DNA from 4 places in the Bradyrhizobium sp. ISRA442 genome. Region 4 is predicted to be linked to each of the others. Evidence: predicted binding sites of a transcription regulator. Region 4 holds the regulator's gene; each other region holds the start of a gene.
What was found. The regulator PhoB, encoded in region 4, activates phosphate uptake and scavenging genes when phosphate is short. The targets are predictions, from matches to a motif close to TGTCATNNANCTGTCAT.
Positions count from the first base shown of each region.

Region 1: a site for PhoB is predicted at 2,932-2,948, ahead of MTR72_RS30915 (UDP-2,3-diacylglucosamine diphosphatase). Genes of this name have one in related genera too.
Region 2: a site for PhoB is predicted at 2,772-2,788, ahead of phnF (phosphonate metabolism transcriptional regulator PhnF). Genes of this name have one in related genera too.
Region 3: a site for PhoB is predicted at 1,649-1,665, ahead of MTR72_RS20855 (Orn/Lys/Arg family decarboxylase). Genes of this name have one in related genera too.

Region 1 covers NZ_JALGCN010000020.1:61,229-66,010, reverse strand. The annotation lists gene MTR72_RS30935 (CHRD domain-containing protein) at 10-426, opposite strand; gene MTR72_RS30930 (cytochrome c) at 580-1,506, shown strand; gene MTR72_RS30925 (Lrp/AsnC ligand binding domain-containing protein) at 1,517-1,762, opposite strand; gene thiD (bifunctional hydroxymethylpyrimidine kinase/phosphomethylpyrimidine kinase) at 1,940-2,740, shown strand; gene MTR72_RS30915 (UDP-2,3-diacylglucosamine diphosphatase) at 2,972-3,784, shown strand; gene MTR72_RS30910 (glycosyltransferase family 4 protein) at 3,784-4,782, shown strand, end outside.
Region 2 covers NZ_JALGCN010000003.1:71,627-76,408, forward strand. The annotation lists gene phnD (phosphonate ABC transporter substrate-binding protein) at 1-30, shown strand, start outside; gene phnE (phosphonate ABC transporter, permease protein PhnE) at 108-992, shown strand; gene phnE (phosphonate ABC transporter, permease protein PhnE) at 989-1,837, shown strand; gene phnF (phosphonate metabolism transcriptional regulator PhnF) at 2,006-2,737, opposite strand; gene phnG (phosphonate C-P lyase system protein PhnG) at 2,845-3,309, shown strand; gene phnH (phosphonate C-P lyase system protein PhnH) at 3,314-3,922, shown strand; gene MTR72_RS06555 (carbon-phosphorus lyase complex subunit PhnI) at 3,927-4,782, shown strand, end outside.
Region 3 covers NZ_JALGCN010000009.1:251,258-256,039, reverse strand. The annotation lists gene MTR72_RS20855 (Orn/Lys/Arg family decarboxylase) at 1-1,603, opposite strand, end outside; gene MTR72_RS20850 (xanthine dehydrogenase family protein molybdopterin-binding subunit) at 1,714-3,921, opposite strand; gene MTR72_RS20845 (FAD binding domain-containing protein) at 3,929-4,782, opposite strand, start outside.
Region 4 covers NZ_JALGCN010000030.1:45,201-49,982, reverse strand. The annotation lists gene pstA (phosphate ABC transporter permease PstA) at 1-695, shown strand, start outside; gene pstB (phosphate ABC transporter ATP-binding protein PstB) at 692-1,510, shown strand; gene phoU (phosphate signaling complex protein PhoU) at 1,522-2,238, shown strand; gene phoB (phosphate regulon transcriptional regulator PhoB) at 2,253-2,960, shown strand; gene MTR72_RS36345 (GcrA family cell cycle regulator) at 3,187-3,699, opposite strand; gene MTR72_RS36340 (aspartate aminotransferase family protein) at 4,154-4,782, shown strand, end outside.

The sequences.
Region 1 (4,782 bases), on a different contig from region 4:
TGCTAACGCTTACTTCGTCACCTGACCGCGGATCTCGCCGCCCGGATTGGCCGCGGTGTGAATGTTGACGTAGAGCTTGCCGGCGAGGAGATCGGCGGCCTGCGCGTCGGTGAGCGTCGCGCTGCCTTCGACCGGGCTCGACGTCGCGTTGGGGATCGCGACCGCGACGCCAGCGTTCTTGCCGGACTCGGCCGGCCCGTGGAAATGGGCGGCGGTGGCGGGGCCGGAGAGGCCCGAATAGGTGACCTTCCAGGACAGCTTCTTGCTGGCCGCATCGTAGTCGAGATCGGCCGTCCCGGTGCCGCTGCTGGTCGTGGCCGGCACCTCGGACTTGCCGCTGAGCGTTGCTTTCAGCTTTTCGGCGCTGGCCGGCCCCGCAAAAGCGACGGCGCCCAGCGCTAACACGGCGATGATGGTCTTGTTCATGGCACTCTCCCTGGTGGCCTCATTAGCTTGCCAAACTTCCAACAGCCTGCGTTTCAGTTTATTCCCGTTTCCTGCGGGGACGGGCTAAATTCTTCGTGGCTGGAGTTGCAGCGACAGCGGTCCTAGCTTCGACACAACGCGTGGATGGACCGCATGTTGCAACGAACAATTTCCGTGGCGCTGTTCGCAGTGATTGCCACAACAGGGGTCTACTGGTGGCTCAGCGCGCCGGCCGTGGGCTTTGTCACCACGGCACCTGCTCACACGCCGAACCTTGCGAACGGCGAGGAGATGTTCAACGCCGGTGGCTGCGCCTCATGCCATGCCGTGCCCGAACAGCCCGACCGCACGCGGCTCGGCGGCGGCGTCGCGATCGGCTCACCCTTCGGAACGTTCTACGCGCCCAACATCTCGCCCGATACCAACGATGGCATCGGACGATGGAACGAAGCAGACTTCGTCAACGCTGTCATGAAGGGGGTGTCGCCGGCCGGACAACATTATTTTCCGGCCTTCCCCTACACGTCCTATCGGCATGCCAAGCGCGAGGACGTGCTCGATCTCTTTGCCTATCTAAAGACACTTCCGCCGGTTGCGGGCAAGGTGCGCGACCATGACATCCGCTTCCCCTTCGACATCCGCCGTAATGTCGGCATCTGGAAGCTCCTGTTCATGGACGGAAAATCCTTCACGCCTGACGGTGCGCAGTCGGCGCAATGGAATCGCGGCGCCTATCTCGTGAACAGCTTTGGCCATTGCGCGGAATGTCACAGCCCGCGCAATGTTCTCGGCGGCATCATCGCTGGAGAGCGCTTTGCCGGCGGTCCCAATCCGGAAGGAGAGGGCTGGATTCCCAACATCACCCAGAAGCACCTTGGCGACTGGAGCGCGAAGGATATCGCCTATTTCCTGGAGACCGGCGAACTGCCCGACGGTGACAGCGCCGGCGGCGCGATGAGGCGGGTGATCAAGAACACCTCGCTATTGTCGGAAGCCGATCTTGCGGCGATCGCCGAGTACGTCAAGTCGCTCCCGCCGGTCGATGGACCGACGCCGCCGAAGCGCAAGGAGGGCGGCTAGCGCCCCAGCCCTAGCCGCTCCCGAAAGCCTTGAAGGTGATGATGGTGTGGGTGTCCTGGATGCCCGGCAGGATCTGCACCTTCTCGTTGATGAAGTGGCCGATGTCAGTGTCCTTGTCGACGTAGAACTTCACCAGGAGGTCGTAGTCGCCGGCCGTGGAGTAGATCTCGGAGGCGATCTCGGCTTCGGCGAGCGCGTTGGCGACCGTGTAGGACTGGCCAAGCTTGCATTTGATCTGGACGAAAAAAGGAACCATCGCGGTTGCTCCGAAGGGCATGATCTGGCGGCTAATAGGCCAAAACCGGGCCGATTTAGCAAGCGAACTTGCTGTCCCGGGCGCAAGCGAACTTGGTGCCCCCGGGTGCAAGCTTGCTTGCTACCCGGCATGCGCGCTAGGACAAATCATGGCCTCCGAAAAGCGGAAAATCGCTGCATGACGACGCCCGTTGCGCTGACCATCGCCGGCTCCGATTCGAGCGGCGGCGCCGGCATTCAGGCGGACCTGAAGACCTTTGCCGCGCTTGGTGTCTTTGGCGCCTCCGCCATCACGGCGTTGACTGCGCAGAACACCAAAGGCGTCACCGGCATCCATGCGGTGCCGGCCGATTTCGTCACCGCGCAGATCGACGCGGTGTTCTCCGATCTCGACGTCGGCGCGGTGAAGATCGGCATGGTGGCGCAGGCTGCGAGCATTGATGCGATCGGCGCCGCGCTCTCGCGCTGGGCGCCCCGGCACGTTGTGCTTGATCCCGTGATGGTCGCAACCTCCGGCGATCGCCTGCTCGCCACCGAGGCCGTCGAAGCCCTGCGCACCAAGCTGATGCCGCTCGCATCGGTGATCACGCCCAACCTGCCGGAGGCAGCCGCTCTCCTGGATGAGCCGGTCGCGGCAAGCAAAACCGACATCGAGGGCCAGGGGCGTCGCCTGCTGGCGCTCGGTTGCCGTGCGGTGCTGATCAAGGGCGGGCACGGCGAGGGCGCCGAGAGCATCGATTATCTCGTCGATTCGGAAAACACGATCGCGCTCGCCGCACCCCGCGTTGTCACCAAAAATACCCATGGCACCGGCTGCTCGCTGTCCTCGGCGATCGCGGCAGGTCTTGCCAAAGGCGACGATCTCGCGCAGGCCGTGCGCAATGCCAAGACCTGGATCAGCGCGGCGATCGCGGCCGCCGACCGCTTCAGCGTCGGCCACGGCCATGGGCCGATCCATCATTTCCACCGGTTCTATTGATCCCGGCTGCGATTGCGGCCGGGGATACGCCCTGCGGTCCGCCTTCGTAAGCCAATAAACCTATGGGTTCCCGGGATTTTGCGGAGACCTCTGCGGCACCATGTCGCCTGATTGTCGCATGCGGCTGGTATCCGGCTGACAGGGCGAGGCGAAGTTTGATTCGTATCTGAGGGTGGCTCACGGGTTCAATCGGTCATCCCCCTGTCACGGGACATTGTTACAGGCTGGCGCATGGGAAGTTACGATGTGAGTGACGAAAGCCCGGAGCGGCGCTTTCGCACGTTGTTCATCTCCGACGTCCATCTCGGAGCCCGCGGCTCGCAAGCCGACCTTCTGCTGGATTTCCTGCGCTACCATGATGCCGATACCATCTACCTCGTCGGCGACATCGTCGACGGCTGGGCGCTGAAGTCGAGCTGGCACTGGCCGCAATCGCATAACGACCTCGTCCAGAAACTGCTGCGCAAGGCGCGCAAGGGTGCCAAGGTCATCTACATCCCAGGCAATCACGACGAGTTCCTGCGGAAGTATTACGGCACGCATTTCGGCGGCATCGACGTCGTCGAAAACACCGTCCACACCGGCCCCGACGGCAAGCGCTATCTCGTCATTCACGGCGACATCTTCGACCTCGTGGTGCAGAACGCGCGCTGGCTCGCCCATCTCGGCGACAAGGCCTACGACTTCGCGATCCAGATGAATCGCTTCGTCAACTTCTTCCGCCGCATGCTTGGCGTGCCCTACTGGTCGCTGTCGCAATGGGCGAAGCAGAAGGTCAAGAAGGCCGTCAATTACATCGGCGCGTTCGAGCAGGCGCTCGCGGCCGAAGCGCGACGGCACGAGGCCGACGGCGTGATCTGCGGTCACATCCACTATGCCGTGATCCGCGACGAGGCCGGCATCCGCTACATGAACTGCGGTGACTGGGTCGAGAGCTGCACGGCGCTCGTCGAACATGACGACGGCCATTTCGAGATTATCACCTGGGCGGATCAGTTGCACAAGCCGGCGCAGGTCCCCCAAGTCGCCGCAAGAGCTGCCTGATGCGCATCCTGGTCGCGACCGACGCTTGGCACCCGCAAGTCAACGGTGTCGTTCGGACGCTGACCAAGCTGGCCGATGCGGCCAAAGCGCTCGGCGTCGAGTTCGCGTTCCTCACACCGCAATCGTTCCGCACCTTTGCCATGCCGAGCTATCGCGACGTGCGGCTCGCCGTGCCGCGCCCGGCCAGAATCGCGAGGCTGATCGAGGAGGCTCGGCCCGACAGCATCCATATCGCGACGGAAGGGCCGATCGGCCTGATGGTCCGCCGCTATTGCCGCCAGCGCAAGCTGCCGTTCACGACCAGCTTCCACACCCGCTTTCCCGAATATGTGCGCGCCAGGGTGCCGGTTCCGGGCTCCCTGATCTGGCGGGCGCTGCGCCGCTTTCATGGCGCGAGCAGCGCCGTGATGGCGGCGACGCCGGCGCTGGCCCGTGAGCTCGGCGAGCGCGGCTTCGACAATGTCGTGCTGTGGCCGCGCGGCGTGGACACCGGGTTGTTCCACCCGCGCGCGATCGATCTCTGCCTGCCGGCGCCGGTGTTCCTCTCGGTCGGCCGCGTGGCGGTGGAGAAGAATCTCGAGGCCTTCCTCGCGCTCGACCTGCCTGGCACCAAGGTGATCGTCGGCGACGGCCCGGCGCGCGCGTCGCTCGAAGAGGCCTATCCGGAGGCGATTTTTCTGGGCGAGAAGCACGGCGAGGCGCTGGCGGAAATCTATGCTGCGGCCGACGTCTTCGCGTTTCCCAGCAAGACCGACACGTTCGGCCTGGTCCTTTTGGAAGCGCTGGCGAGCGGGCTGCCGGTCGCGGCCTTCCCGGTGAAAGGGCCTCACGACGTGATCGGCGATGCGCCGGTCGGCGCGCTGGATCACGACCTGCGCGGCGCGTGCCTTTCGGCGCTCGACATTTCCCGGCAGGCCTGCGTCGAATTCGCCGCCAACCACACCTGGGAGGCCTCGGCGCGGTCCTTCGTCGACAACATCCGGGCGGTCGGCGCGGTG
Region 2 (4,782 bases), on a different contig from region 4:
GATGCTCTGCGTAAGAAGAAGGCGTCCTGAGTTTTCGGGACGATGCACTGGAGCCGGGTCGAGGGACCCGGCTCCTTCTCTTTTGACGGGTCACGCTCCCTGATCAAATGACGCTCGCGGTTTCGATCCTTCCCGAACAGCAATTGGCCGCGCTCGATGCCGCCTATCGCCAGGCAGTGACGCGCAAGCGGCTTCGTCTCCTGCTTGGGATTGCACTATTCATTTCCGCTCTGGTCCTGTCAGCGATTGGCGCGGAAGTGAACCTGCGCACTCTCTTCACCTATTTCGGCAACTTCGTCAGCTATTTCGATCGCATTCTCACGCTCGACAGCGGCCAGCGCGTCTGGACCGATGTTGGCGAGTGGCTGTGGGGCTGGCGCAAATGGTTGAAGATGTTGGCGGAGACCCTGCTGATCAGCTATGTCGGCACGCTGATCGGCGCGACCCTCGCCTTTGCCCTGAACTTCGTCGCGGCGGAGAACACCTCGCCGGCGCCCTGGCTGCGCTTCGTGGTACGGCGCCTGCTCGAATTCGCTCGCACCGTCCCGGGCATCGTGTTTGCCCTGGTCTTCGTCATCGCCTTCGGCCTCGGGCCGATGGCGGGTGTGCTCGCGATCGCGATCCACTCCACCGGTGCGCTCGGCAAGCTGTTCTCGGAGATCGTCGAGAACGCCGACATGAAGCCGGTCGAGGGCATCCGCTCGACCGGCGCGAGCTGGCTCTCCTGCATGCGCTTCGCCGTCGTGCCCCAGGTGACCGCGGGCTATGCCAGCTACGCGCTGCTGCGCTTCGAGATCAACGTCCGCGAAGCCTCCGTGATGGGCTTCGTCGGCGCCGGCGGCATCGGTCAGGAGCTCGTCGTCGCAATCCGCAAGTTCTACTATTCGGACGTCAGCGCGATCCTGCTCACCATCATCGTGACGGTCTTCATCATCGACATCACGACCGGCTGGCTGCGCAGCCGCCTGTTCGGCAAGGAGGCGCGGACGTGAGCAAGCCTCAGGAGGTCGACACCGCACAGCTTCGCGCGCGCTATCCCGATGTGTTCGAGCGGCCGGCTTCGGCGCGCCTTGCGACCCCGGCGATGATTGCCGCGGCGCTCGCGCTTCTGGTGTATGGCCTCGTCGATCTCGATTTCTCGCCGTCGCGCTTCGTCGCCGGTCTCGGTCAGCTCGGCTGGATCAGCCTGATGATGATCCCGCCGGATCCCGGCTCGTCTCTGCCGATCTATCTGCAGGCGCTGGGCGAGACGTTGTCGATCGCGCTGCTCGGTACCACGCTCGCCGCGCTGTTCGCGCTTCCCGTGAGCCTGCTTGCCGCGCGGAACGTGGTGCCGTCGAATATCCTGCGCTTTCCGGTGCGGCGCTTCCTCGATTCGATCCGTGGCGTCGATACGCTGATCTGGGCGCTGGTCTGGATCAATGTCGTCGGCCTCGGTCCGTTCGCCGGCGTGCTCGCGATCGCGGTGTCGGATTTCGGCGCCTTCGGCAAGCTGTTCTCGGAGGCGATCGAGGGTGCCGACCAGAAGCAGGTCGAAGGGATCCGCGCCTCCGGCGGCAGTGCGCTGCACGAGATCAGGTTCGGCCTGATGCCGCAGGTGCTGCCGGTGATCGCCGGCCAGGTGCTCTATTTCATCGAATCGAACACGCGCTCGGCCACCATCATCGGCATCGTCGGTGCCGGCGGCATCGGCCTCCAGCTCGCCGAGCAGATCCGCGTGCTGGAATGGCAGAAGGTATCGTTCCTGATCCTGATGATCCTGGTTGCGGTCGCCGCGATCGATTTCATCTCGGGAAAACTCCGCTTCGCCATCATCGGGCGGCGGGCGGTGGCTTAGCGTGTTTTCCTTCGCCTCTCCCCGCCTGCGGGGAGAGGCCGGATTGCATCGAAGATGCCATCCGGGTGAGGGGGAGCTTCCGCGAGTCTCACTCGCACCGTTTTCGTGGATAGAGCCCCTCACCCCAACCCTCTCCCCGTAAGAACGGGGAGAGGGAGAACAGGCACTTCACCCGTTCTCCACCAGAAACTCGACGCGCTCCGCGGCAAAACGCGAGTGCTTGGTCACCAGCGGCTTGCCGTCGAGATCGAGGTCGGTTGCGTCGACCACGAGGATCGGCCGGCCGAGCGCCAGATCGAGCCGCGCGGCGTCGGTCGCATCCACGATGCCGGCCGTGATCCGGGTCGCGCCGCGGTGATAGTCGCGGACGCCGTAATGCTCGAGCAGTTTTGTCATCGAGCGCGTGGCCGCGAACACGGTTCCTGCATTCGGAAACAGCTCTGCTGACAGCCAGGTGGTGGAGACGCAGATCGGCGTGCGATCGGCGAGGCGTATAGCCTCGATCCGGACCAGCGGTGCGCCGACCTTCAGGCCGAGCTCTCGCGCCAGTTCACGCGTTGCGACGTCCTGCGACGCCCCGATCAACTGACCGCGCGGCTCGCGACCGCCGGCGCCGACGATCTCGGAGAAGCGCGTGCGCGAACGCAGCGGGTAGGCAAGGCGCTGCGCCTCGACATAGGTTCCGCTGCCGCGCTCGGCCCGCACCAGGCCGCGCTCCGCAAGTGCCGCGAGCGCGCGCCGTACGGTGTGGCGGTTCACGCGATAAGTTTCAGCGATCTCCATCTCGCCCGGCAGCTTTTCCCCGGCGGCAAAGCGGCCGTCGGCAATGCCGCGCTCGATGCCGTCGGCCACGAGGCGCCACAACGCGACGCCGGAAGAGGCGGTGTCCTGCATACTCATGTCGCCGGGCAGGCTATCCCACAAATCATACACTTGTCACGAAACAGTCATGGCCTTCCCTTATCAAGTTGTCTATTATCATAGACAACTTGAATTCGGCAAGTTCGGTGGATCCGGTGACCCAGCACAACGACCAGCAAGCCCAGCGCAAGGCCGCGATGGCCGTGCTGGCGCACGCGGAGGCGGGCGAGATCGCCGCTCGCCTCCGTACTCTCGCCCTGCCGGACCATCAGGATCTGCGCGAGGCCGAAAACGGCCTTGTGATGCTGCGCGGCCGGGTCGGCGGTGACGGTGCGCCGTTCAATCTCGGCGAAGCGACGGTGTCGCGCGCGGCGGTGCGGCTTGCGAGCGGCGAGGTCGGCTTCGGCTACACGCTGGGACGCGACCGCGAGAAGGCGAGGCTGATCGCGCTGTGTGACGCGCTGGTGCAGTCGAGGGATTTCGGTGCGGCTGTTGAGCGGGACGTCATTGCGCCGCTGCGCGAGGATCTTCTGGCACGACGCAAGAGTGTGGCGGAGGAGACCGCCGCAACGAAGGTTGATTTCTACACAATGGTGCGCGGTGAGGGATGAGGCCATGACCAGGATTGCGGAATTGCCGCCGGGGTTCGCCGACAAGGTCTTGTCGGCGCAATCGACATTTCGCTCCGTCATGGATGCGATGGCGCGTCCGGGTTCGGTCCAGCGCATCGTGCCGGCGGCGGGGACGCCTGGCGCAATGATGCGCGGCACGGCCGCGATCGCGCTGACGCTGTTCGATCACGATACGCCGCTCTGGCTTGATGCACGGATGTCGGAAAGTTCCGACACGGTGAAGTGGCTGAAGTTTCACACCGGCGCGCCGGTCGTGCAGGATTCCTCGATTGCCGCTTTCGCGCTGATCGCCGACGGTTCGGCGCTGCCGCCGCTCGAGCGCTTTGCGCTCGGCTCCAGCGAGTATCCGGATCGTTCAACCACACTGATCCTTCAAGTCGACAGCCTCGACGCGGGGCGCGCTTTCGAGCTGCGTGGCCCGGGAATCGATGGGGTTGCGACGCTCCAGGCGGCGATCCGGCCTGCCGATCTGTTCGAGCGGCTGCGCATCAACGAGGCGCTGTTCCCGCGCGGCATCGACGTGGTGCTGGTCGCGGAAGAAGCCGTGGTTGCGATCCCGCGCACCACGCGTGTCGCGAACAAGGGAAACTAGAAGCATGTATGTCGCAGTCAAAGGCGGCGAACGCGCCATCGAGAACGCCCATCGCCTGCTGGCCCATGCGCGGCGCGGCGACCGGAGCGTTCCGGAGGTCACGCTCGATCAGATATCCGAGCAGCTCGGCCTCGCCGTCGACCGCGTCATGAGCGAGGGGTCGCTCTATGACCGCGAGCTCGCGGCGCTCGCGATCAAGCAGGCGCGCGGCGATCTGATCGAGGCGATCTTCCTGGTCCGCGCCTTTCGCGCCACCCTGCCGCGCTTCGGCGCGAGCGAGCCGATCGACACCGGCGCGATGCGGGTGCAGCGGCGGGTATCATCGACCTTCAAGGACATTCCGGGCGGCCAGATTCTCGGGCCGACCTTCGACTATACGCATCGCCTGCTCGATCCGACTCTGGCAGAGGGATTTGTACCGGAGGTGCCGGCGACGGCGGAAGCGTCGCCCGCGGCCACGCCGCGTGTGACCGACATTCTGGGCCGCGACGGACTGATCGAGTCCTCGCCGCAAGCCGAAGAGGGCGCAAGCGTCGGCGATCTCACGCGCGAGCCGCTGAACTTCCCGGCCGATCGCGACCTGCGCCTGCAGAATCTGGCGCGCGGTGACGAAGGCTTTCTGCTGGCGATGGGCTATTCAACCCAGCGCGGCTACGGCCGCAACCATCCTTTCGCCGGCGAGATCCGGTTTGGCGAAGTCGAGGTCGAATTCTTCGCGGAGGACGTCGGTTTCGCGGTGCCGCTCGGCGCTATCGAACTCACCGAATGCCAGATGGTCAACCAGTTCAAGGGTTCGGCCACCGAGGCGCCGTGCTTCACCCGCGGCTATGGCCTCGCCTTCGGCCAGAGCGAGCGCAAGA
Region 3 (4,782 bases), on a different contig from region 4:
CGAGTTGCCACAAAGCGGGATTGGTAGCGAGCTCGTCGGTCGAAAGCGTCTCCCAGGCGACGTTGTGCACGGCGCCGGGGCGGCTGACATCGGGAATGGCGATGCGATCGGGGACGAAGGGTTCGAAGAACCAGCGGCGCTCGGGATTCTGCTCCTTCTCCTCGAACTCGCGGCCCATGGCGCGGATCTTCTTGCGCAACTCGATGCCGAGTCGGATCGTGTCATCCCACAACACCTCGCCGGAGCGTCCCTTCATCATCTGCGCGCCGACATCGAGGGAGGCGAACAGCGGATAGAACGGCGAGGTCGAGGCGTGCTGCATAAAACTCTCGTTGAAGCGGCGGTGCTCGACGCGTCGCTTCTGGCCGCGGATGTGACGGTCTCTGATGTGGATCTGGGAGGCCTGCGAAAAGCTGGCAAGTTGCTTGTGGGTCGACTGCGTTGCGATGATGCCCGGCGCATCCGGAGAAAGGTTCGACAGCCCCATCGCGAAGCGGCCGGCATAGAGCGGGTGGAACTTCATGAAGCCGGCCCAGGCCTCGTCGAACAGGATGTACTCACAGAGATGGCCGATGCGGTTCAAGATCATCTCGGCGCTGTGGATCGAGCCGTCATAGGTACACTGCTCGACCACGGCGACGCGGAACGGCCGCTCCCTGCGCCAGGCGTCGCGGTCCTGGACCAGCGGATGGTTGCGGATCGCCTCGCGCAGGGCCTTCTCGTCGAGCGCGTCCCAGCGCATCGGGCCGATCAGGCCCCAGGCGTTGCGAATGGTTGGGACATAGACGGGGATGCCGCCGTTGATCATCAGCGCGCCGTGATGGGCGGCCTTGTGGTTGTTGCGGTCGAACAGCACGAGATCGCCGTCGGTGACGAGCGCGCCGAGCGCGACCTTGTTGGAGGTCGAAGTGCCGTTGAGCACGAAATAGGTCTTTTCCGCGCCGAAGATCGCGGCCGCCTCTTTCTGTGCCTTCAGCGCCGGGCCTTCATGGGTGAGGAGGTCGCCGAGGTCGAGCACGGAATTGTCCAGATCGTCGCGGAACACGGACTCGCCGAGATGCTCGACGAAGACGCGGCCGATCGGGCTGCGGCTGTAGAACATGCCGCCATTGTGGCCCGGGCAGGTCCAGAGCTGGTTGCCTTCCTCGGCATAGTCGACCAGCGCGCCGAAGAAGGGCGTCTTCAGCGTCTCGGCATACTGCTTGAGTCGGCTGATCAGGTTCTTGGCGATGAAGGGCGGGGTCTCCTCGGACAGGAAGACGTAGCCGTCGATGAAGTCGAGCACTTCGACCGGCAGGTCCTCGAACCGCTTGCGCCGGATCAGGAGGATGATCGGAAAATCGAGGCCGCGACGGCGCATCAGGTTGATCAGCGCCGAGGTCTTGCCCTCTAGGCCCTTCTTGCCCCAGTCCACCACCATGCAGCCGATCGCGGCATCGGTCTGCACCGCGATCTCGGCGTCCTCCAGCTTGCGGGCGCGGACCACCTCGAAGCCGGAGCGCTGGATCTCCTCGATGATCTGGTTGAAGCGGATGCCTTCGAGGTCATCGGCGTCGAACACCGGTGCGGCGAACAGGAAGTTGAAGCGCTTGAAATAGTCCATGTCAGGTCCCGAATGTGCCAGAGCAAACAGGTCTCGGCACATTCGATGACAGTTGGATGACAGGGGCTGGCCTCACACCCGTCAGCCGCCGGGAACACTGACCCGGCGCGTCAGGCGAGGAGCTTGTCCAGCGTGATCGGGAAGCGGCGGATGCGCTTGCCGGTGGCGTGATAGACGGCATTCGCGATCGCCGCGGGGACTCCGACGATGCCGATCTCGCCCAGGCCCTTGACGCCCAGGGCGTTGATGTGGTCGTCGCGCTCTTCGACGAAGATCACGTCGATGTCGTGAACGTCGGCATTCACGGGGATGTGGTACTCGGCGATATTCGGGTTCATGATCCGGCCGAAGCGGTGATCCATCACCGTCTCCTCGTGCAGGGCCATCCCGATCCCCCAGACCACGCCGCCCATGATCTGGCTGCGGCCGGTCTTGGTGTTCAGGATCCGCCCGGCCGCGACCGCGCTGACCATCCGGGTCACGCGGATGACGCCGAGCTGCTCGTCCACCTTCACCTCGGCGAAGACAGCCGAATGCGTGTTGCGCGCGTGCGACTTGTCCCCCGCGAACTGGTTGAGCTTTTGCTTCTCCATCCGCTCGAGCTTGCCGTAGCGCATCGCATCTGTGATCGAGACCGCGCGGCTCTTCTCGCCGTTGCTGGCGATCGTGCCGTCGATCAGGATGACATCGGCGGCATCGACGCCGGCGAGCGGCGAGGCAGGCATCGCGCTGGCAAGACGCGCGAGATCCTGGCGAATGTCCTCGGCCGCTCCCAGCACCGCATGCGCGCTCGATGCAGCCATCCAGGAGCCGCCCTCGACGGGAGCCTGCGGCAAGGTCGAATCGGCGAGCTTGACGCCGATGTTCTCGATCGGCAGTCCGAGCGCATCTGCCGCCACCTGCGCCACGATCGTGTAAGTGCCGGTGCCGATGTCGGACGCCGCGCAGGAGACCTCGGCATGGCCATTGGCGGTCAGCACGATGCGGGCTGCGACCGGCACCTGCAGCGCCTCCCAGACGCCTGTCGCCATGCCCCAGCCGACCAGCTCCTCGCCATCACGCATCGAGCGGGCGGCGGGATTGCGCCTGCTCCACCCGAAGGCCTCGGCGCCACGGGCGTAGCATTCGCGTAGCTGCTTGCTGGTGTAGGGGAGATCTTCGCTCTGGTCGCGATCCGAGTAGCACTTCAGTCGCAGTTCGATCGGGTCGAGCTTGAGCGCGACCGCCAACTCGTCCATAGCGCATTCAAGCGCGCAGACGCCCGAAGCCGCGCCGGGCGCGCGCATGTCGCAGGGCGTGGAGACATCGAGGCGGACGAGCTTGTGGGAATAGCGGCTGTTCGGGCTCTTGTAGAGCTGTTCCGCCCAACTGCTGTCGTTGCGCGCAAAATCCTCGTAGCGTGAGGTGACGGCCGTGGCCTCGTGCGTGACCGCTTCGAGCGTGCCGTCGGGCTTGGCGCCGAGCCCGACGCGCTCGATCGTCGCTGGCCGGTGGCCGAGCCCATACATCTGCTGACGAGTCAGCACGACGCGCACTGAGCGCTTCAGCGCGAGCGCGGCAAGTGTTGCAAGCACGACCTGATATTGCGGCCGCAGGCCGGAGCCGAAGGCGCCGCCGACATAGGGCGAGATCACACGGATGTCGTTCGGCTTCTTGTCGAACACGCTGCACAGAAATTTGTGGACGTTCTGCACGCCTTGCGTCTTGTCGTAGACCGTGAGCCTGCCGTTGCCGTCCCAGACGGCCGTAGTCGCAAAGAGCTCCATCGGATTGTGATGTTCGGTCGGAATGAAGTAGTCCGCTTCGTGCCGCACGGCCGCGCCGGCAAGCGCGCTAGCGGCGTCGCCGCGCGGCTTGTTCGGCTGCTTCACCTTGGTCGCCTTGTTGCGCTCGGCTTCGAGATCGGTGGCAAACGCCTGCTCCTCCTGATAGTCGACGCGCACCAGCGTTGCGGCGAATTTCGCGGTCTCCCAGTCCTCCGCCACGACCAGTGCGATCGGCTGGCCGTTGAATTTGATGCTGTCATCATAGAGCGGACGGAACGGCGATCCTTCCTCCGGCGCCACCTCATCCTTCCAGGCCTCGTCCTTGTCGGCGAGCGGCGGACGATGCGCATGGGTGAGCACGTCGATCACGCCCTTCACATTCAGCGCCTCGCTGGTGTCGAGGCGGGCTATGCGCCCGCGGGGAATGGTGGCTGCGACGGCTACGCCGTGGAGGAGTCCGTCGGCGGCGAATTCGCCAGCATATTTGGCGGCGCCGGTGACCTTGGCCCGACCATCGACGCGGGATGTTGGTGTTCCGACATAGGCGTTCATCGGTCCCTCACGCGATCTTCTTGTGAGCCTGCGACTGCGGCGTGGCGTTCGCGGCCTGCATCAGCGTTCGAACGATGGCGCGGCGCGCGAGCTCGATCTTGAAACCGTTATGCGCATACGACTTTGCGCTCTGCAGCAGGACGTCCGCAGCACGAGAGAAATGATCCACTGTTGCTGCCTGGCCGCGCAACGCCGTTTCGGCCTCAAGGCTGCGCCAGGGCTTGTGGGCTACGCCGCCGAGCGCCAGGCGCGCCTCCCTGATCGCGTTGCCGTCGAGTTCGAGCGCCGCCGCCACAGAGACCAGGGCGAAGGCATAGGACAGTCGGTCGCGGACTTTCAGATAGCTGTAGTGATGGGCAAAGCCGCGCGGCGGCAGTTCGATCGCCGTGATGATCTCGCCGGCACCGAGATTGGTGTCGACATGGGGCGTGTCGCCGGGGACCCGATGGAAATCGGTCAACGCCATAGTGCGTTCGCCGGACGGGCCTGCGACGTGCACGAGCGCATCGAGCGCGGCCAGCGCCACGCTCATGTCGGACGGGTTGGTCGCGATGCAGGAAGGGCTCGCACCGAGGATCGCATGGTTACGGTTGAGGCCGTCGATCGCCGAGCAGCCGCTGCCGGGACTGCGCTTGTTGCAAGGCGTTGCCGTGTCATAGAAGTAGGCGCAACGCGTTCGCTGCATCAGATTGCCGCCGACGGACGCCATGTTGCGCAGTTGTGCCGAGGCGCCGGCAAGGATGGCGCTGGCGAGCAGCGGATAGCGCTGCTCGATCAGCGGATCGTAGGCAAGGTCCGAGTTCGGCACCAAGGCACCGATGCGCAGGCCTCCGTCGGCCGTCTGCTCGACCTTGCGGAGCG
Region 4 (4,782 bases):
CCGAAAGCACGCCGCCGCCCGGCTCGAACGAAGGCGGCCTGCTCAATGCCATCGTCGGCTCGCTGATCATGACCGTGCTCGGCGTCGGCATCGGTGCGCCGCTCGGCCTGTTCGCCGGCACCTATCTCGCCGAGTACGGCCGCAATGACAAGCTGACCTCGGTCATCCGTTTCATCAACGACATCCTGCTCAGCGCACCCTCGATCATCATCGGCCTGTTCATCTACGGCGCGGTGGTGGTGCCGATGCGCGGCTTCTCGGCGATCGCCGGCAGCCTCGCGCTCGCCGTGATCGTGATCCCGGTGGTGCTACGCACGACCGAGGACATGCTGCTCCTGGTGCCGAACGCGCTGCGTGAGGCGGCCTCGGCACTGGGCCTGCCGCGTTCATTGGTGATCAAGCGGATCGCCTATCGCGCGGCGCGCTCCGGCCTCATCACCGGCGTGCTGCTCGCGACCGCCCGCGTCGCCGGCGAGACTGCGCCGCTGCTGTTCACTGCGCTGTCGAACCAGTTCTTCAGCCTGAGCCTGAACAAGACGATAGCGAACCTGCCGGTCACCATCAACAACTTCGTGCAGAGCCCGTACGCCTACTGGAAGCAACTCGCCTGGAGCGGCGCGCTGCTGATCACGCTCACCGTGCTTGCCCTGAACATTGGCGCGCGCATCCTTGGCGCCGAGAGGACCGCAAAATGACCGACCTGTCCGTATCCGTGAGTTCCAACGGTCACCTGGCGTCGCAACCGCTGCCGGAGGCCCCGGCCAAGGTGACGGTTCGCAACCTCAACTTCTATTACGGCGAACACCACGCGCTGAAGAACATCAACCTGACGCTCGGCACCAACCGCGTCACGGCGTTCATCGGTCCGTCGGGCTGCGGCAAGTCGACCCTGCTGCGCATCTTCAATCGGATGTATGATCTCTATCCGGGCCAGCGTGTGACCGGTCAGCTCATGCTCGACCAGACCAACATTCTCGACCCCAAGCTCGATCTCAACCTGCTGCGGGCCCGCGTCGGCATGGTGTTCCAGAAGCCGACGCCGTTCCCGATGACGATCTACGAGAACATCGCCTTCGGCATCCGCCTCTATGAGAAGATCTCGAAGTCGGAGATGGACGACCGCGTCGAGAAGGCGCTGCGCGGCGGCGCGCTCTGGAACGAGGTCAAGGACAAGCTCAACGCCTCGGGCCTCTCGCTCTCCGGCGGCCAGCAGCAGCGCCTCTGCATCGCGCGCACCGTCGCGGTGCGCCCCGAAGTGATCCTGTTCGACGAGCCCTGCTCGGCGCTCGACCCGATCTCGACCGCCAAGGTCGAGGAGCTGATCCAGGAGCTGTCCGAGAACTACACGATCGCGATCGTCACCCATAACATGCAGCAAGCGGCGCGCGTTTCCGACAAGACCGCCTTCATGTATCTCGGCGAGCTGATCGAGTTCGACGACACCAGCAAGATCTTCACGTCGCCGAGCGATCGGCGTACGCAGGATTACATCACCGGCCGGTTCGGCTGAGGAGACAGGATATGGGTTCCGAACACACCGCAAAGGCCTTCGACACCGACCTTCAGGAGCTCACTCGACTGGTCGCAGAGATGGGCGGGATTGCCGAGCGCATGATCGTCGATTCCGTCGATGCGCTGATCCGCCGCGACGTCGCGCTCGGCCAGCGCGTCGTCGCCACCGACGTCGAGCTCGACGCGCTGCAGAAGCGTATCGAGGAGCGTGCCGTGCTCACCATCGCCCGCCGTCAGCCGATGGCGATCGACCTGCGCGAGATCGTTGGTGCGATGCGCGTGGCGACCGACCTCGAGCGCATCGGCGACCTTGCCAAGAACATGGGCAAGCGCGTCGCCGCGCTGGAGACGGACTTCCATCCGCTAAAGCTGTTCCGCGGCCTGGAACACATGACCGACCTGGTGCAGCAGCAGGTCAAGTCGGTGCTTGACGCCTATGCCGCGCATGACCTGCCGGCGGCGATGGCGGTGTGGAAGGGCGACGAGGAAGTCGACGCCATCTGCACCTCGCTGTTCCGCGAGCTCCTCACTTATATGATGGAGGATCCGCGCAACATCTCGTTCTGCATCCATCTGATGTTCTGCGCCAAGAACATCGAGCGGATCGGCGACCATGCCACCAACATCGCCGAGACCGTGTTTTACATGATCGAAGGTCAGGCCATCGCCGACAAGCGGCCGAAGGGCGACATGACGACCTTCGCCACGACGGTCCCGAATACGTAAGGAGCGACGACCCCATGGGCGCACGCATTATGGTGGTTGAGGACGAGGAGGCTCTGACCGAGCTCCTCCGCTACAACCTCGAAGGCGACGGCTATGACGTCGAGACGGTGATGCGCGGCGACGACGCCGATACCCGTCTCAAGGAACATATCCCCGACCTGATCGTGCTCGACTGGATGCTGCCGGGCCTGTCCGGCATCGAGCTGTGCCGGCGCTTGCGCACCAGGCCCGACACCAAGCAGCTTCCGATCATCATGCTCACCGCGCGCGGCGAGGAGAGTGAGCGGGTGCGGGGTCTTGCGACCGGTGCCGACGACTATATCGTCAAGCCGTTCTCGGTGCCCGAGCTCTTGGCGCGCGTAAAGGGCCTGCTCCGGCGCGCAAGCCCCGAGCGGCTCGCCACCGTGCTCGCCTATGGCGACATCGAGCTCGATCGTGAAAAGCGCCGCGTGGCGCGCTCGGGCCGGCCGATCGATCTCGGTCCGACCGAATATCGCCTGTTGGAGTTTTTCCTCGAGCATCCGGGTCGCGTGTTCTCGCGCGAGCAGCTTCTCGACAGCGTCTGGGGCCGCGACATCTACATCGACGAACGCACCGTCGACGTGCACATCGGCCGCCTGCGCAAGCTGCTCAATCTCGGCCGCGAGCAGGATCCGATCCGCACCGTGCGCGGCGCCGGCTATGCGCTGGATGACCGTTTCGCGAAGGCGGAGCAGACGTAAAGTCTGGGGCGGGATGGCTGGTTGTTGCCACACTTTCAGTCGTCGTCCCGGCGAAGGCCGAGACGCATAACCCCAGGGCGCAGTTGTCGCGCGACGATGATAACTCCGAGTCCCCGTAACCACATCGGCCGGTGGTTATGGATCCCGGCGTTCGCCGGGACGACACCGAGCTAGTTGAAGTGCCGTCGTGTAACGACGGCACCTAGTTCACCGACTAAACGCTAACTCAGCGCGTGCCCGGCTTCGCCGGAGCGCGGCGGCGATCCGCCGCCGGCTGATAGGCGACGCGCGAGTGCTGGGCGCAATAGGGCAGGCCGGTGAGCGCCTTGCCGCCGCAGAAGAAGAAATCCGGGCTCGAGGGATCGCCGACCGGCCAATGGCAGGTCGCCTCGTTCAGCTCGAGCAGCGACAGCCGCTGGCTCATCGGCACGACGTTGTCATAGGTGACCGGATCGGGCTCAACCTCGACCTCGAAGACCTGCGCCAGCGCGGTGTTGCCGCGCGAGATCGGACGAGCCACCCGCATCATGTGCTGCGCGGGGCGCGCCTTACGCGGCCGCGGCGCCGCCGACGAGGGGCTCTTGGCGCGGCCGGACAGGCCGAGCCTGTGCACCTTGCCGATCACGGCATTGCGGGTCACATTGCCGAGCTCGGCTGCGATCTGGCTGGCCGAAAGTCCAGCCTCCCAGAGCTTTTTCAACTGCTCGACGCGATCGTCGGACCATGTCAAAACCGTCATTGCACCCTTTCCCTCGCCGCGCGCCAGCCACCCTGGCCCTCGCGGCGAATGCCTAAGCCTCGAAAAACCCGTGCCGCCAGAATCCTTTAAGGCTCGCCGGGCGCGACTAGAGCGCCCGAACGTTTACGCCGGTACATGAGAACTTAGAGGATCAGAACCGCTGCACGAGATGTCGTATCTGACAGCCCAAACGCTACAATATGGCGTGACTCACGCGCAAGAGTCCGCCGACTCGCTTCCACATGTTCCGTAACGAAAACCCCGCAAAGTAGGCACCGCAAGACTACGGATTCTGCGTTTCCCGAGGCTTGCCGGCGGCATTGACAGGCGTTCTACCAAGCATAAGATAGTTCTACGTGCCGCCCTGAAAAGGCGGCACGTTTCGTTTTCCGGGACGGTCAATGGTGCGCTGCGCAATGCGCGTTGAGGCCGTCCTCAACACCAAGTGACAGTCATGACCAAGAGCGCCGCGCCGCATCTGCTTCCTGTTTTCGCCAGAGCCGACATCGGTTTCGAGCGTGGCGAAGGCTGCTGGCTGATCGCCACGAATGGCGAGCGCTATCTCGACTTCACCTCCGGCGTCGCGGTCAACGCGCTCGGCCATGCCCATCCCGCACTGGTCAAGGCGTTGCAGGAGCAGGCGACGAAGCTCTGGCACATGTCGAACCTGTTCCAGAGCCCGGATGGCGAGCGTCTTGCGGCGCGCCTCTGTAACGAGAGCTTTGCGGACTTCGTGTTCTTCTGCAATTCCGGCGCGGAAGCGCTGGAATGCGTCATCAAGGTCGTGCGCCGCTATCACGCGTCGAAAGGTCATCCCGAGCGCTATCGCATGATCACCTTCGAGGGTGCCTTCCACGGCCGCACGCTCGCGACGCTGGCTGCAACCGGCTCGGCCAAATATCTCGAAGGTTTCGGGCCGCCGATGGAAGGCTTCGACCAGGTGCCGCATGGCGACCTCGACGCCGTCAAGAAGGCGATCGGTCCGCAGACCGCCGGCATCCTGATCGAGCCGATCCAGGGTGAGGGCGGCGTGCGCTCGGCGACGCCCGCATTCCTCAAGTCGCTGCGCCAGCTCTGCGACGA